2 regions of the Turicibacter sp. H121 genome follow, and region 2 is predicted to be linked to the other one. Evidence: predicted binding sites of a transcription regulator. Region 2 holds the regulator's gene; the other holds the start of a gene.

Region 1 (7,986 bases), 120 kb from region 2:
AACATTCACACCGCTCACCTCTTGTTTAACATGACCTATTTCAGTTTTTTTATTCTAACTTAGAAAAATCCATCTAACTCTATTCTAATGAAAATAATAAAAAAAGCTATCCCGAAATGGGATAGCTTTCCAAAAATATCGCTTAACTAAAATTATTTAATTAAAGAAGCGAAGTATCCTAAAGTACGGATTAATTGGTTAGTGTAAGACATTTCGTTGTCATACCAAGCAGCAACTTTAACTAATTGCTCTCCGTTAACTTCCATAACTTTAGTTTGAGTAGCATCGAATAATGATCCGTAAGAAATTCCGATTACGTCAGCTGAAACGATTTCATCTTCAGTGTATCCGAATGATTCGTTAGCAGCAGCTTTCATTGCTTCGTTGATTTCAGCAGCAGTTACTTTAGTGTTTAAAGTACATACTAACTCAGTTAATGAACCAGTGATTACTGGAACACGTTGAGCTCCACCGTCTAATTTTCCGTTTAATTCAGGAATTACTAAACCGATAGCTTTAGCAGCTCCTGTTGAGTTTGGAACGATTGATGCAGCAGCTGCACGTCCACGACGTAAGTCACCTTTTCCGTGAGGAGCATCTAATGTATTTTGGTCATTAGTGTAAGCATGGATTGTAGTCATGAATCCTTTTTGTACACCATATTTGTCGTTTAATACTTTAGCCATTGGAGCTAAACAGTTAGTTGTACAAGAAGCTCCTGAGATAACTGTTTCAGTTCCGTCTAAGATATCTTGGTTTACATTGTAAACTACAGTTTTGATATCTCCTGTAGCTGGTGCAGAGATAACTACTTTTTTAGCTCCTGCTTCTAAGTGTAATCCAGCTTTTTCTTGAGAAGTGAAGAATCCAGTACATTCTAATACTACGTCTACTCCTAATTCTCCCCAAGGTAAGTCTGCAGGGTTACGCTCAGCAGTTACTTTGATTTCTTTACCGTTAACAACGAAAGCACCTTCTTTAACTTCGATTTCTCCGTTGAAACGTCCTTGAGCTGAATCATATTTGAATAAATGAGCTAATGTTTTAGCATCAGTTAAGTCGTTGATTGCAACTACTTCGAAGTCATTGTTTTCGATCATTAAACGTAAAGCTAAGCGTCCGATACGCCCGAATCCATTAATCGCTACTTTAACAGCCATGTGAAGATTCCTCCTAAGATATTATAAAATTGGTCATTTTTCACATTACGTGTATTTTAACACACATAATATATTGTGAAAAATTACTACATTTTTATTCTAACAATTTGTACCATGATAATCAAGTTATAAACTAATGTAAGCGTTTATAATAACAAATGCTTAACAAAAATGTTTAAGAATTTTTACTTAAAAATGAATATATTACCACTCACAACATTAAAATAGAGTATGGCCGACGCAATGCTATATTTTTTTGTCCAGTTGTGGTAAAATGTGCTATAGAAATTTTTATAAAAAGAGGGGTGCCTTATGAGTAGTTATTTAGTACCGACAGTCATTGAACAAACAGCTCACGGTGAGCGTGCATATGATATTTATTCTCGCTTATTAAAAGATCGTATCATCATGTTAAGTGGTGAAATTAACGATTATACAGCAAACATCGTTGTTGCTCAACTTTTATTCTTAGCTGCAGAAGATCCAGATAAAGATATCAACCTTTATATTAATAGTCCTGGTGGATCAGTTACAGCAGGATTTGCTATCTTTGATACAATGAACTACATCAAATGTGATGTATCAACAATCTGCGTTGGGATGGCAGCGTCAATGGGTGCTTTCTTACTTTCAGCGGGTGCTAAAGGTAAACGCTATGCTTTACCTAACAGCGAAGTCATGATTCATCAACCACTTGGTGGAGCACAAGGACAAGCCACTGAAATTGCCATTGCTGCAAAACACATTTTAAAAACTCGTGATAAATTAAATAACATCTTATCTGCTCAAACAGGTCAACCACTTGAAAAAATCGAGCAAGATACTGAACGAGATAACTTCATGTCAGCTGAAGAAGCTGTAGCTTACGGTTTAGTTGACCAAGTTGTTGTTCGTCCAGTGGACATTTCAGCAGATAATAAATAATTCAAAAAGTAGAGATTAAATTCTCTACTTTTTTTGCTAGAAAGCTAAAATATAGACTCTAAACAAGATAAAATAAATCTAAGTAATAATAACCCAATCATAACATCAAAAAATATACTAAACATATCTATTTTCTTCAATTTTTTCATTCTATCTCTTAACTGATTAAAGTTGACTTTAAGCAATTTTAAAGATGAGATATTACAATTTGTTCTCCTTTCATGAATCCATCTAATGAAACATTAAAGAAATCACTGAAAAGAATTAAACGATGAAAATCAGGATAAGAAATGCTATTTTCCCACTTAGAAATAGTTTGTCTCGATGTATTTAAAAGTTCCCCTAATTCATCCTACGATAATCCTCTTCACTTCGTTAAATCCAATAACCTATCATTAAACTTCAATAGGAATCCCTCATTTCTAAAAATTGTTGATACAGCAATAACATTCATCTTAGCTCCCCCTCCATCAATAGTTATTTACAATCTTTCAATTTTTTAACCATTATATATTTTCCATCTAAAAAAAGAGATTTCATAAGTGAAATCTCTTTTTTCATGGCTATATTTTAAGAAGTATTGTCATTAAACAAGGAAATCCAAACGTTAACTAGCGTAAGGATTTCTTAATCTATTAAGTTGTTTAAACAACCTCTGTCTCCAAATCAACATTTGTCTAAAACATAGCTTTTTCATTTTTAATAGTTAAGTTACCGCTTAGGCTTTTGTTCCTTTCGCTCCTTTTGTTCCTGCACCCTGTAAAGCAAGAACGTTAGATTCGAATGAGAATGTTAAGCTTTCACGTTCACGTTGACGTTTTAATGCTAATTCCACTAAGCTAGTCATTAATTCTGTGAAGTTACGGTCTGTTTTTTCCCATAAGTAGAATGATAATGATCCTGGAATTGTATTAATTTCGTTAACATATACTTCATTATTTTCAGCATTGATTAAGAAGTCGATACGAGCAACCCCTGCACTTCCTAACACGCGGAATGTTTGTACCGCAAGATCTTGAACGTATTTTGTTCCTTCATCCGTTAAACGAGCAGGGATAATACGATTTGTACTTGCCATCCCTTGAGATTTAGTTCCTCCAGTTTTAGCACCTTTAGAACCTCCTCCCCCCTCATATTTATCACGGAAGCTTAAAAATTCATCAGAACCCATAACTTCTTCTAAAACAGAAGGTTTAGCAGAAGAGAAATCTCCGATAACCGAACAGTTAACCTCAACTAATTGAGTAACCATTTCTTCAACGATGAATTTTTTATCATAGCTAATTGCTTCTGTAATTCCTTCTTCTAATGACGCACGGTCATTTGCTTTAGAAATTCCAACACTTGAACCTAAGCTAGCAGGTTTAATCATAACTGGATATGTTAATTTTTCTTCAATAGCATCTAAACAAGCTTCTTGGTCAGCAAACCAATCTGATGAATAATACCACACATAGTTTGTAATCGGTAATCCTGAATCACGTAAAATGTTTTTCATAAACACTTTATCTTGACCAACAGCAGCGGCAGCTACCTCACATCCCGAATAAGGAATTCCGTTTAATTCAAAGAATCCTTGTAAGGCTCCATCCTCACCATTTGTTCCGTGAATAACTGGAATCGCAACATCGATTGTATTTACAACATTGCTTCCGAATTTTTTAGCAGGATAACGTTCAATTTGAATTTTACCATTATTAGGAACAATGACAATACGTTGACATTTTTTTAATAATGCATCCAAATTTTTATATTCTTTCACATCAAATAATGCTTCACCTGTGTACCATTCGCGTTTTTTAGATAAATAAACTGGTACGACATCATATTTTGTTTTATCGATGGCATGCATTGCTTGGTTAGCAGAAATAATTGAAATTTCGTGCTCTACCGATTCACCACCGAAAAATACACCAACTTTTAACTTCATGAGGAAGCCCCCTTTAATCTAAGTTTAGTATCTTCTTCAAGTATACCGTATCTGAACGCAAATACATACGTCTATTTTATCAAGAAATCACTGTCATAAGAAACAATTTTTTGCTTTAATTACTCAAAATATGTTTCTAAATCTTCCGTATAAACTTTATACGCCTTTTCAATCTCTTCGATTGAATTCTTTCGAGACAATGGCGGTAGTTCTGAAATATCAAACCATCCAATATCCTCCGTCTCATGATTACATTTTGCCTCTCCCGCTACGACATTCCCCAGGAAATATAGACAATATACATCATATAATGATTTTTTAATATAATGTCGTCTGTCAAACACCGCTAACAGTTTCGTACAATCAATTACATAACCAGATTCCTCGAACGTTTCCTTAATAGCTGTTTCCTTCGGTGTGCAATCAATATCACACCATCCACCTGGTAGTGACCAAAGACCACTATCTTTCTCTTTAACGAGTAATAGCTGATGATTTTTAATAACCATTGAACGAACGGCAGGTTGTGGGGTTGGATATATGAAATCTTTATATAAGTCGCATTCATTCATTGGTAATGATGTATAATCGTGTAACATCTTCACACTAATCTTCTTTAACTCTTCATAATTATCCACTGCATACGGATCTGTTGAAAATGATAATCCAATTTGTGCAATTGACTGAACTTTTTTAATAAACTCTAAAAATTGATTATCCATCCCGCTTCCCTACTTTCTATATGAAAATAAATAACGAACTGACTATTCAGCGAATAATTCAGGCAAATCATTTTCAATTAAGACAAACGCTCCTGGTTCAACGACTTCATACATTACTTTGAATGCTTCTGTTAAATTCTCAGCTACTGTTACACGCTCTTCTGGGAATCCAACTTCTTTTAAACCTTCTTGAATTGGTTCTGTTTGTTTTTTACCAACTAGAATAACATGATCACATGTATCTTTCATATATGTTCCAAAAGCTTTATTTAACTCATATTGTGCTGTTCCTAAATCGACCATCCCTGGTGTTAGCACAATGCGTTTACCATTCATTTGTCCTAACACTTCAAGTGCCATCTTAGATCCAACTGGATTTGAATTAAAAGCATCATCAATAATCGTAAAGTTCCCATTACGACGTAACTCTAAACGATGAGTCACAGGTTTCATTTTACGAACAGCGACTTTCATTTTTTCAACTGGAATTCCCAACTCATTCCCTAAAGCAATACTCGCTACCGTATTATAAATATTATGACGACCTAATAATTTCGTTTGGAACTGATGAACACTTCCATCACGGAATGTCACATTAAACGTGGTTCCTTTTTCACTAACAACAATATCACCTGCTCGATAATCTGCTTCACGTTCGATTCCATAAGTGTAGACCGTACATTTTCCCGAAAACTTATTCTCATAGTAATCACGGATATTTTCATCATCAATATTAATAAATCCAATTCCGTCCTCAGGTAAGTACTCAATTAACTCAAACTTAGTTTGTTTCACATTATCAATTGTTTTAAATGTTTCTAAGTGTTGTGGACCTACTGATGTTAAAACTCCATACTTAGGATATGCGATTTCACATAACTCGTTAATCTCTCCGACTTTGTAAGCACCCATTTCGGCAATGAACTTACTATGAATTGGTTTTAAATAATTACGAATTGTAATCGTAATTCCCATTGGAGTATTATAACTTTCAGGCGTCATTAACGTATTAAATTGCTCTGATAAAATCGCATTTAATGCATGTTTTGTACTTGTTTTACCATAGCTTCCTGTTACACCAATCACATCTAATGAAGGAGACTCTTTCACAATACGACGCGCATCATTAATAAATCCTAAACGGATACTATTCTCCATTGGCTTATTAATCTCATTCGCAAGTAGCATTACTACATAAGCGAATAAATTAAACGTTAATAACCAGCCAGCGATTTGTGAAAGTAGCATTAAGCCATTCGCTCCAAGGAAGAATGAACCTAAGCCAGCGATTAATAACATTAAAATAGATCCCGTTGCAATAATACGCCAAACACGAGCTGTAATTTTCAACGGTTTTTTTGATTCTTTTGAAACACCACTACTAATCTTAATAATTCCAAGACCTAAGACTCCAATCACAACTGTGCCAATTGTTAAAATAGAACCTGGCATTGGGAATAAAAAGCTCACCACTACTAAAACCCAATATGCAATAACTAACACAGATAACGGGACAGGTAACGCCACTAAACGATGCCCGGCAATCCAAGTTGTAAAGCGATCATTCATATAATGACATTGTTGTAACATCTGAAGGGCATGAGCCATACGCCCCCATAACGTCCAAAGTAAAAATAAACTTAAAACTCCTAATAAAACTGCCATAATAATACCCATCTTATTCACCTCTCTCTTTCTCTAAGAAGACATCAATCACACGTAAAAATTGTCCTAAACAATCTAAATAAGAGTAGTGTCCCGCTCCAGGGAAAACAACAAGTCCCGCTCCAGGAATCTTTTTCTCCATAATCTTCGCATCACTTAATGGCGTTGCATCGTCTAAATCGCCCCAAACAAGTAATGTTTCTACTTGGATTGAAGGCATTAAATGTTGTAAATCTTCATTAACTACCTTACTCATGATTTGACGCATCATAGGGGTTGCATTCTTATAATCCGATGATCCCGCATTCTCCATCATTTTCTCTTTATAAGCACGTAATCCCGGTAAGCTTAAAACCTTTTTACCTAACTTATACGTATAAACACGAGCATAATAGTCGAATCCACGCTTTGGTTTAATTCCAGCACTATCAACTAAAACTAACTTATTTAAATCATTTTGGCGCCCAGCATAAATAATCCCAACACGTCCACCAAAAGAATGTCCGAAAATTGTTGGACTCTTAATCTCAAGCTGTTTTATAAATTTCTCTACCATATCGGCATAATCATAGACAGACCATACAGTTTTTGGTTCATCACTTTGACCAAAACCAGGAAAATCTAAACTATATACCTGAAAATTTTGTTTCAAATAATCAAATACTGGCTTAAATGCAGCAACACTTTGCCCCCATCCATGTAATAACAAAATCGGGTGGCCTTGCCCCTCTACTTCATAATAAATATTTAAATCATCTATCTTAATGAACATGGTTCATCACTCCTCAACTATAGTCTTTACTATTATATGACAATCGTCCATAAAATTTAAGGGTATATCAAAAAAACTAAGATTTACATTTATTAATAAGATCTTACAAGATTTGTGCTAATACTAGACACTTTTTTTGCTAAATTTAACTTAATTTCCTCAAAGTTATCATACGCAATTAAAAAGGAAGAATCGTACCATTCTTCCTTTTATTCAGTATCTTTATCTGATTCATTAATTGAATTCAAAATAACGGTTAAAAACAATGTCTGCTCAACGGGTAAAACATTTGGATTATAAACCGTAATTTCATAAGTTGTTCTAAATAATGAGAACTTTTTCTTTACCTTATACAACTTTTCACCCGTCAAATCCTCAATCACATACTCAGGGAAAATATGAAAAATTTTCTGCTTTGATACTGCAATCTCTCCACGATTAACATCATAAAAATGAAACGTCTTTCCAAAGCGAAAGAAGTCACGAACAACCTGTTCCCCTATAAAGCCAACCGTTTCATCCGCTCCATTATAGACTTGCGCCAAGCGATTCAACCTGACATTCCACCGCTTAATCTGTTGTTCTGACGCATACACCTCACCATCAAGGTCTTTAAGTATGAGTCGCTCACCTAAAATATTGAAATAAAGCCCCTGAATTTCGCCTACTTTTTCACCATCGATATAAACCTGATAATTTTTATTAAATGAAAACCAACTCTTTTTCACCATAATGGTTGATGCCTCGTTTAACTGGACGAGTAAATCTGTAGAGATATCACTACTTTCGGCTCGACAGTTTAAAATACTTCCA
Region 2 (7,986 bases):
ATAGAGGTCATGAACGATTTTTTCTTCTTCTGTCAGAGGTGAGTGTAATTGACGTTCTAAGCTATAAAGACCATCTTTTATTTGATCAGGATCCCAATTTAAGGAGACAAGTTGTGATAAAGTTTGTGCCATAAATTTAGAATCTGTTTGAAGTTTAGTGAGTAATCCAGAGAAGGTTGCTAGGAAATAAAGTTTAGAAAGGTTTAATGTTTTGGTGTCAAAGAAATTAAGATTTTTGACGATACAGTTAAGAGATTCAGGTTGTGGATAGTAAGGAATTACATAAGTGAGATAATCTTGGAGATTTGTACTAGGGATACGTTTGATTCGTCCAAAAAGATGAACATCGTGATAAGTTCCGTTTTGATAGTAGGCTTGGCGACGTGTGCCTTCATGTTCAAAGTTGAGTGATTGGAGTAGTTTTTGGCTAGGTGTATTATAATCATATATTTCTGATTCGATTCGATGAACACCTTGGTTAAATAAGGTAGTTATTAATGTTTCAAGTGCTTCTTTCATGTAACCTTGCCCTCGGTGTGAGCCGAGCCCAAATCTAAGCCAGGCACAAGTTGCATGTTCATCTAACCAATTGATACGGATATATCCGATAGGCTCATTGGTTTCATTGATTACGAGAATGTAGTAGGGGTCATGATTGTTAGTAATATCTGTTTGTTCAGTTTCTGTGGTGAACTCTTTTTGACCTGTGGACATCTCTTGCAGATCAGGATCATTCTTCCATTGGGCTAGAAGTTTTGCATCAGTAATTTCAACGTTTCTTAAGGTTAGTCTTTTTGTTTTCATAGTATTCCTCCATTTTATGAATGTCAACAGAACACTCGTGACTTTAGTCATGGGAGGTTCAAGTGATGTTTAAGTATATGAAAAAGCTCTATCTTATATGAGATAGAGCTAGAGATTTTATTGGTAGGCGATTTGATTAACTCCCCCTTCGTTGTGTTTAATCTGATTTGCCTAGCTAGTGAACAAGATTTTTTGACTCTTTTTTTGAAAATTCCTCCTTTTGTTACATGATATTCACTACATATTGTGGATATTCAAAAAGTCGTCCAAATGGACGACTTTTTTTATGATAAGCTTAATTCTTCCCAAGTTTCCATAGATTCCATGATTAACTCTTCAAGTTCTTCGATTCGAGCTTGAACCTGTGCTGATTTTTGTGTGTCCAGATAGACTTCTTCTTGGAAAAGCTCAGCTTTTTTATATTCAAGTTCTTCTTCATAGGCGGCGATTTTTGATTCGATGTCCTCTAGTTGACGTTTACGCTGTTGTTCTAATCGTCGCTGTTCTTTTTGTTTTTGGTAATCTGTTACATTGTTAGTTGTTGTTGCGTTTGACTCCTCAGCTAATTTAGCTGCTTCTAGCTCAGCCAATTGTTGTTTCTTCTCCATATAATCTGAGTAGTTTCCTAAGTATGATACTACCCCATGCGGAGTAACCTCTAAAATGCGTGTTGCGATTTTATCGATGAAGTAACGGTCATGGGAGATGAAGAAGACTGTTCCTTCATAGTCTTCTAGTGAAAGTTCTAGCATTTCTTTACTATCAATATCTAAGTGATTAGTTGGCTCATCTAGAAGTAAGAAGTTATTTTTTTGAAGCATGAGTTTACAAAGTGTTAGTCGAACCTTTTCACCACCAGACAGTTGGTTAACTGTCTTAAAGACGTCATCTCCTGTAAACAGGAAGTTTCCAAGTAATGTACGAATATCTTTTTCTAGTCGCGTCGGGAAGTAGTTCCAAACTTCATTTAAGACGGTGTTATTAGAAGTTAGGTTTGCTTGTTCTTGATCAAAGTATCCCATGTCTAGGCTTTTACCGTAGTAAACTTCTCCCCCTAACTTTGGTAAGTCACCTGCTACTGTTTTAAGGATGGTAGATTTTCCGATTCCATTTGGCCCAATTAAAGCCACACGATCTAGACGATTAATTTGGAAGTCTAGATGATCTGAGATGATTTGATCTGGGTATCCAACTGTTAAATCTTCTACTTTTAGGACGTCATTTCCGCTTCGGCGATCAATTTCAAATGTAATACCGATTGATTTATCGTTGATTTTAGGGATTTCAATACGCTCCATTTTATCTAATAGCTTACGGCGTGATTGAGCACGTTTTGTTGTTGAAGCACGGACGATGTTTCGACTAATGAAGTCTTCCATTTTTGAAATCTCTTTTTGTTGTTTTTCGTATTGCTTCATGAGGGATGCATAGGAAACTGCTTTTTGATCCATATAATCTGAGTAGTTTCCTTTGTACTTCGTACATTTTCGATACTCAATTTCATAGACCGTTGTTGCAATCTGATCGATAAAATAGCGGTCATGTGAGACGATAACTACGGCACCTGAATATTTTTTTAGGTATCCTTCCAACCATTCGATTGTATCGATGTCTAAGTGGTTAGTAGGCTCATCGAGAATTAGGACATCTGGTTTTTGAAGAAGGAGTTTGGCAAGAGCCAATCTTGTTTTTTGTCCTCCACTCAAGTTTGAGATTTTTTGGTCAAAGCCAATCTCATTGAATTTAAATCGATTGAGAATATTATTGATTTCAGATTCGTAAGTATAACCACTCATTAATTCAAAGCGATGATTTAAGTTTTGATATTGTTCAATAATTCTTAAGTATTGTTCGCTGCTTGGGTCTTCTTCAGCCATTTTAAGGCTTAGCTCTTCAAGCTGGCCTTTTAGTTTGATTGTTTCAGCGAAGACGCTTAACATTTCATTATAGATGGTGTCATTTGAATTAACGTGGCTTGATTGGGCAAAATAGCCTAGGACGACACTTTGTGGCTTGTGGATTTCTCCACTATCGAAGTCGATTTCATCAGCAATCATTTTTAATAATGTTGATTTACCGGCACCATTACGTCCAACAACGGCAATACGCTCCCCTTTTTTGACTTCAAATTGCACATTTTCAAGAATGGGAGTTCCTGAATAGAGCTTTGTCAATTTGCTAGTTTGTAATAAGATCATTTTGTTTCTCCTTTATATATTAACTTATCAGTAGATATTCGGATTTTATTGTATTTATTTATAAGTATAATGCTTAAAGAAGAGATAAGCAACGGACACTGGATGAAATAATATTCGAATTTTAAAACAATTTAACATATAGACGTTTTATGCTTCTGACAGTATTCACATTGAATTATTTTCATGTTATTATTGAAATATGGTAAAGGAGGTTTTCTATGTTATCGAATATTCCAAATGCAACGATTAAAAGGTTAGCACTTTATCGTCGCTGTTTCGTTGAATTAGATGAAATGGGCGTTAAACGAATTCAGTCAGGTGAATTAAGCCAAAAAATAGGGATTGATTCTGCTACTATTCGACGTGATTTTTCATATTTAGGTGAATTAGGTCGTCAAGGATATGGATATGAGGTACGCGTTGTTTTAGAGGCATTTAATAATTTATTGAAAACAGAGGATGCACAGAGCTGTGTTTTAATTGGGGTCGGAAACTTAGGGCGTGCACTATTAAAGTATTTTTGCTCAGATAAGTTTAAGAAACGTGTATTTAGAACACCAGTTAACTTAATTGCAGGGTTTGATACAGATGAAAGCTTAGTTGGACAATGTGTAGGTGAATTGCCTCTTTATCATTTAAATGATTTAAAATCGTATATTGAAGAACACCGTGTTACTTATGTTATTTTAACAGTACCACCGACAGTTGCTCAAAGTGTTGCAACATCATTAGAAGGGTTAGGTATTAAAGGTATTTTAAATTTATCTTCTACAGTGATTAATGTGAGTGAAGACATTACCGTTCATGAAGTAGATTTAAATATGGAGTTAGAGACATTATTCTTCTATGTTTTTCAAAAAGAACAAGCAAAACATTAGTACTTTTTAAAATTCGTCCGTTATAAGCTTATAATCAATTGATTATAAGCTTTTTTTCTTTTTACAGGCGATGAATAATGGTAAAATAATGTTATTTTATTGAAAACTATTCAATACATCAGTATAATTATGAGCGATGATAGCGTTTGTCAAACTTAATGGTGATTTTATAACATCAATTAAGGTCATACTAACGATGTCAAATATAATATTCAAGACGTTGCATTCGAAAGAAGCGACAGTGGAGGAGAAGAAAAATGAATCAATCAAGAAAGAAAACCAAGTTTTTAGTTTTACTAACGATGTTTTGTAGTATTCAAGTTGTTTTAATGTTAACACCACTTGGATATATTCCATTAGGCCCAGTTCGTGCCACAACCATGCATATTCCAGTTATTTTAGCAGGAATTTTATTGGGAGTCAAAGGTGGAGCTATTACAGGATTAGTTTTTGGATTGAGTAGTGTGATTATTAATACGATTACCCCAACGATTACATCATTTGTATTTACCCCATTTTATTCATTAGGTGAATATCGTGGAAACTTCATGAGTTTAGTTATTGCTATTGGTCCACGTGTCTTACTTGGGGTATTAGCTGCAGTGATTTATCATTGGTTTAAAAATAAAAATAATAAAATGAGATTATTCGGTAGTGGAGTTACGGCTTTAGTTTGTACGTTAATTCACTCCATTTTAGTGCTTGGAATGATCTACTTATTCTTTGGTCCAAGTTATGCGGCAGCCAAAGGAGTTGAAGTTTCAGCTTTATTTGGCTTATTACTAGGAATCATTACGACAAATAGTGTACTCGAAGCCATCTTAGCTACATTAATTATTGCACCATTAACGAAGGTGTTAGAACCAATTACGAAGAAGGTGATTTAGTTGAACAAAAAGACTATTGTATTGGGAGTTTGTGGGGGAATTGCAGCTTATAAAAGTGCACAACTTGCAAGTAGTCTATATAAAAAAGGTTATGATGTTCATGTCATTATGACGAAAAATGCTACAGAATTTATTACACCGATGACATTTGAAACATTAACTCATAATCGTGTATCTGTTGGAACGTTTGATCGCAATTTCCAGTATGATGTGAATCATATTTCATTAGCTAAGCGCGCAGATTTATTTGTTGTGGCTCCAGCTTCAGCAAATTGTATTGCGAAGTTTGCTCATGGATTAGCGGATGATATGTTGACGACAACGTTTTTAGCCGCTGCTTGCCCAAAACTCATTGCACCTGCAATGAATACAGGAATGTTAAATAATCCAATCACACAGCATAATATTGAGATTTGTAAAAAATATGGAATGACTTTTGTTGAATCAGATAGTGGTTATTTAGCATGTGGAGATGTTGGGAAAGGTCGATTGGCAGAAATCGAGGATATTGAAGATGCGATTGAAAGTTTATTAGTTAAGGACAAGCCTTTAAAAGGAATGAAAGTTGTCGTAACCGCAGGACCCACTCAAGAAGATTTAGATCCAGTTCGTTTCATGACGAATCATTCAAGTGGGAAGATGGGGTATGCAGTGGCACGTGCTGCTCGTAATTTAGGTGCGGATGTGACGTTAGTAACTGGGCCTGTTTCATTAAGAAAGCCAGTTTTCATGGATGTTGTTGAGGTTAGAACAGCAATTCAAATGTTTGAAGCAGTCGAGGCTCTAAAAGATGATTATGATATTTTAGTGAAATCAGCAGCCATTTCAGATTACCGAGTGGAGCGTGTGAGTGATCATAAAATGAAAAAGCAAGGTAATCAGTTGACGATTGATTTTGTAACCAATCCAGATATCTTAGCTCATATGGGGCAGTTAAAAAAGGCGGATCAAGTTGTTTGTGGGTTTGCTATGGAGACTCAAGATTTAGTTGAGAATGCTACGAAGAAGTTAGTGAATAAAGGTGCTGACTTGATTGTTGCAAATCAGTTAAATGAAGATGCAGCGGGATTCAAAAAGGATACGAATGTAGTGACGATGTTAACGGGTGAGGGCGTAACGAAGTTAGATGTCATGTCTAAAGAAGCACTTGGTTATGAGATTATGAATCGTTTATTACAGATTTTAGTGAAGAAAAGAGGGATAGTATGTTAGTCGTTATTGATGTAGGAAATACGAATATTACACTAGGAGTTTATGACCAGGATGAATTAATTGCAAATTTTCGGCTAACGACTAAATTGCAACGAACATCAGATGAATTTGGAATTACGTTATTTTCATTCTTCCAAACAAAGAATATTGATCCAAAGGGGGTTGAGGATGTTTTAATCTCCAGCGTTGTGCCTAAGATTATGCATTCTTTAACAAATGCTATTCGTAAGTATTTTAATATTGAACCAATCATTGTCGGCCCAGGTATTAAGACCGGTATTAGTGTGAAAACTGAAAATCCAAGAGAGGTGGGAGCTGATCGTATTGTTGATATTGCAGCAGCATATCATATTTATGGTGGTCCAGCGCTTGTTATTGATTTTGGGACGGCAACAACCTATGATTATGTCAATGAAAATGGTGAGTTTGAGTTTGGGGTCACGTCACCAGGAATTGAGATTTCTGCTCAAGCTTTATGGACACAAGCTGCAAAGTTACCTGAAATTGAAATTAAAAAGCCTGCGACGATTATGTGTCGTAATACGATTACGAGTATGCAAGGTGGATTAGTTTATGGTTATATCGGTCAAACGGAATACATTATCAAAAAAGTAAAGGAAGCTGTTGGTAAAGACATTAAAGTGGTAGCGACTGGTGGACTTGGGCGTATCATTTATAATGAAACTGATATGATTGATATTTATGATCCAGATTTAGCTTTTAAAGGAATGAAAGTTATTTATCATAAAACAAAGGGATAAGAAGATTATTGATCGTTGATAAAAAGGAATCAAATGTATTTGGTTCTTTTTTTATGTTCAGGCAAAATAAAAGGAAAATTATGGATTTGTTATTGAAAGTAATCACAGATTTAAATATAATAGGAGAAGTAATTCTACTAATGAGACTTAATGATGATCAGTTGACATCAATTAAGTAAAGCGTTAGGGGGATTAAAAATATTATTCAAGACGTTGCATTCAGAAGAAGCGACAGTGGAGGAGAAAGAAATGAATCAATCAAGTAAGAAAACCAAGTATTTAGTTTTAGTCACCGTGTTTTGTAGTATTGAGGTATTATTGATGTTTACCCCTCTTGGATTTATTCCAATTGGGCCGATGAAGGCCACAACCATGCATATTCCGGTTATTTTAGCAGGGATTTTATTAGGAATCAAAGGGGGTGCAATTACTGGTCTTGTCTTTGGGATTTCGAGTGTTGTCAATGCCACGATTAATCCAACGATTTTATCATTTGTATTTACGCCTTTTTATTCGCTTGGCGAGTATCACGGAAATTTCATGAGCTTAGTTATTGCTATTGTACCTCGTGTATTGTTAGGCGTATTAGGTGGTTTAATTTATAGTTGGTTTAAAAATCGAGATAAAAATATGATTGGCGGAGGCGTAACAGCACTATTGTGTACAGTTCTACATACGGCGATGGTATTAGGAATGATTTATATCTTTTTTGGACCAAGTTATGCAGCTGCTCAAGGGTTAGATACAACACAGTTATTAATAGCCTTAATTGGATTGGTATTTACAAATGGTCTTTTAGAAGCCTGTGTAGCTACAGTTGTAATTGTACCATTAGTAAAAGTACTAGAGCCAATGGCTCAAAAAATGGGCTTAACTCATATGAATATAAAGTTAAATAAAGTTGAACGCTAGAGCTTTAAGCTAGGAGTAATTTTCCTAGCTTTTTTTGATTCGTCAAATAATTGATTTTAGTAGGTGATTTTGATAGAAGAATAGGAATAAATGTTAATATTAAGCATATTAATCATTAGGTAGACTATAATAAAAAGGATTTTGGTTTAAAGTATTGCCATTATTTATTCATCTTTGTATAATTTATTTAATAGCACTCATATAGGTAGAGTGCTAAAACGAGGAGGGACATACATGTTAAAACCATTAAACAATAATGTTGTACTTGAGGTTGTTGAGGTTGAAAAGACAACAGCTAGTGGAATCATTCTTTCGGGAGAAGCTTCAAAACCAA

The links. Region 2 encodes Rex, which represses fermentation and respiration genes when NADH is low (regulators of the CRP and FNR family bind a similar motif). Its sites were predicted from a motif close to GTGAANNNNTTCAC; they were not measured.
Region 1: the regulator Rex is predicted to act here: its motif matches at 1,210-1,223, upstream of gap (type I glyceraldehyde-3-phosphate dehydrogenase).

The regions. Positions count from the first base shown of each region.
Region 1 covers NZ_CP013476.1:1,427,238-1,435,223, reverse strand. Annotated here, with positions in the region: gene AT726_RS06925 (competence/damage-inducible protein A) at 1-9, opposite strand, end outside; gene gap (type I glyceraldehyde-3-phosphate dehydrogenase) at 153-1,160, opposite strand; gene clpP (ATP-dependent Clp endopeptidase proteolytic subunit ClpP) at 1,473-2,084, shown strand; gene AT726_RS13595 (hypothetical protein) at 2,272-2,376, opposite strand; gene AT726_RS06910 (D-alanine--D-alanine ligase family protein) at 2,803-4,014, opposite strand; gene AT726_RS06905 (NUDIX hydrolase) at 4,134-4,736, opposite strand; gene AT726_RS06900 (UDP-N-acetylmuramoyl-tripeptide--D-alanyl-D-alanine ligase) at 4,779-6,413, opposite strand; gene AT726_RS06895 (alpha/beta fold hydrolase) at 6,415-7,173, opposite strand; gene AT726_RS06890 (hypothetical protein) at 7,383-7,986, opposite strand, start outside.
Region 2 covers NZ_CP013476.1:1,544,633-1,552,618, forward strand. Annotated here, with positions in the region: gene AT726_RS07485 (GNAT family N-acetyltransferase) at 1-804, opposite strand, end outside; gene AT726_RS07490 (ABC-F family ATP-binding cassette domain-containing protein) at 1,089-3,002, opposite strand; gene AT726_RS07495 (redox-sensing transcriptional repressor Rex) at 3,221-3,880, shown strand; gene AT726_RS07500 (ECF transporter S component) at 4,138-4,767, shown strand; gene coaBC (bifunctional phosphopantothenoylcysteine decarboxylase/phosphopantothenate--cysteine ligase CoaBC) at 4,768-5,979, shown strand; gene AT726_RS07510 (type III pantothenate kinase) at 5,973-6,740, shown strand; gene AT726_RS07515 (ECF transporter S component) at 6,990-7,652, shown strand; gene AT726_RS07520 (co-chaperone GroES) at 7,887-7,986, shown strand, end outside.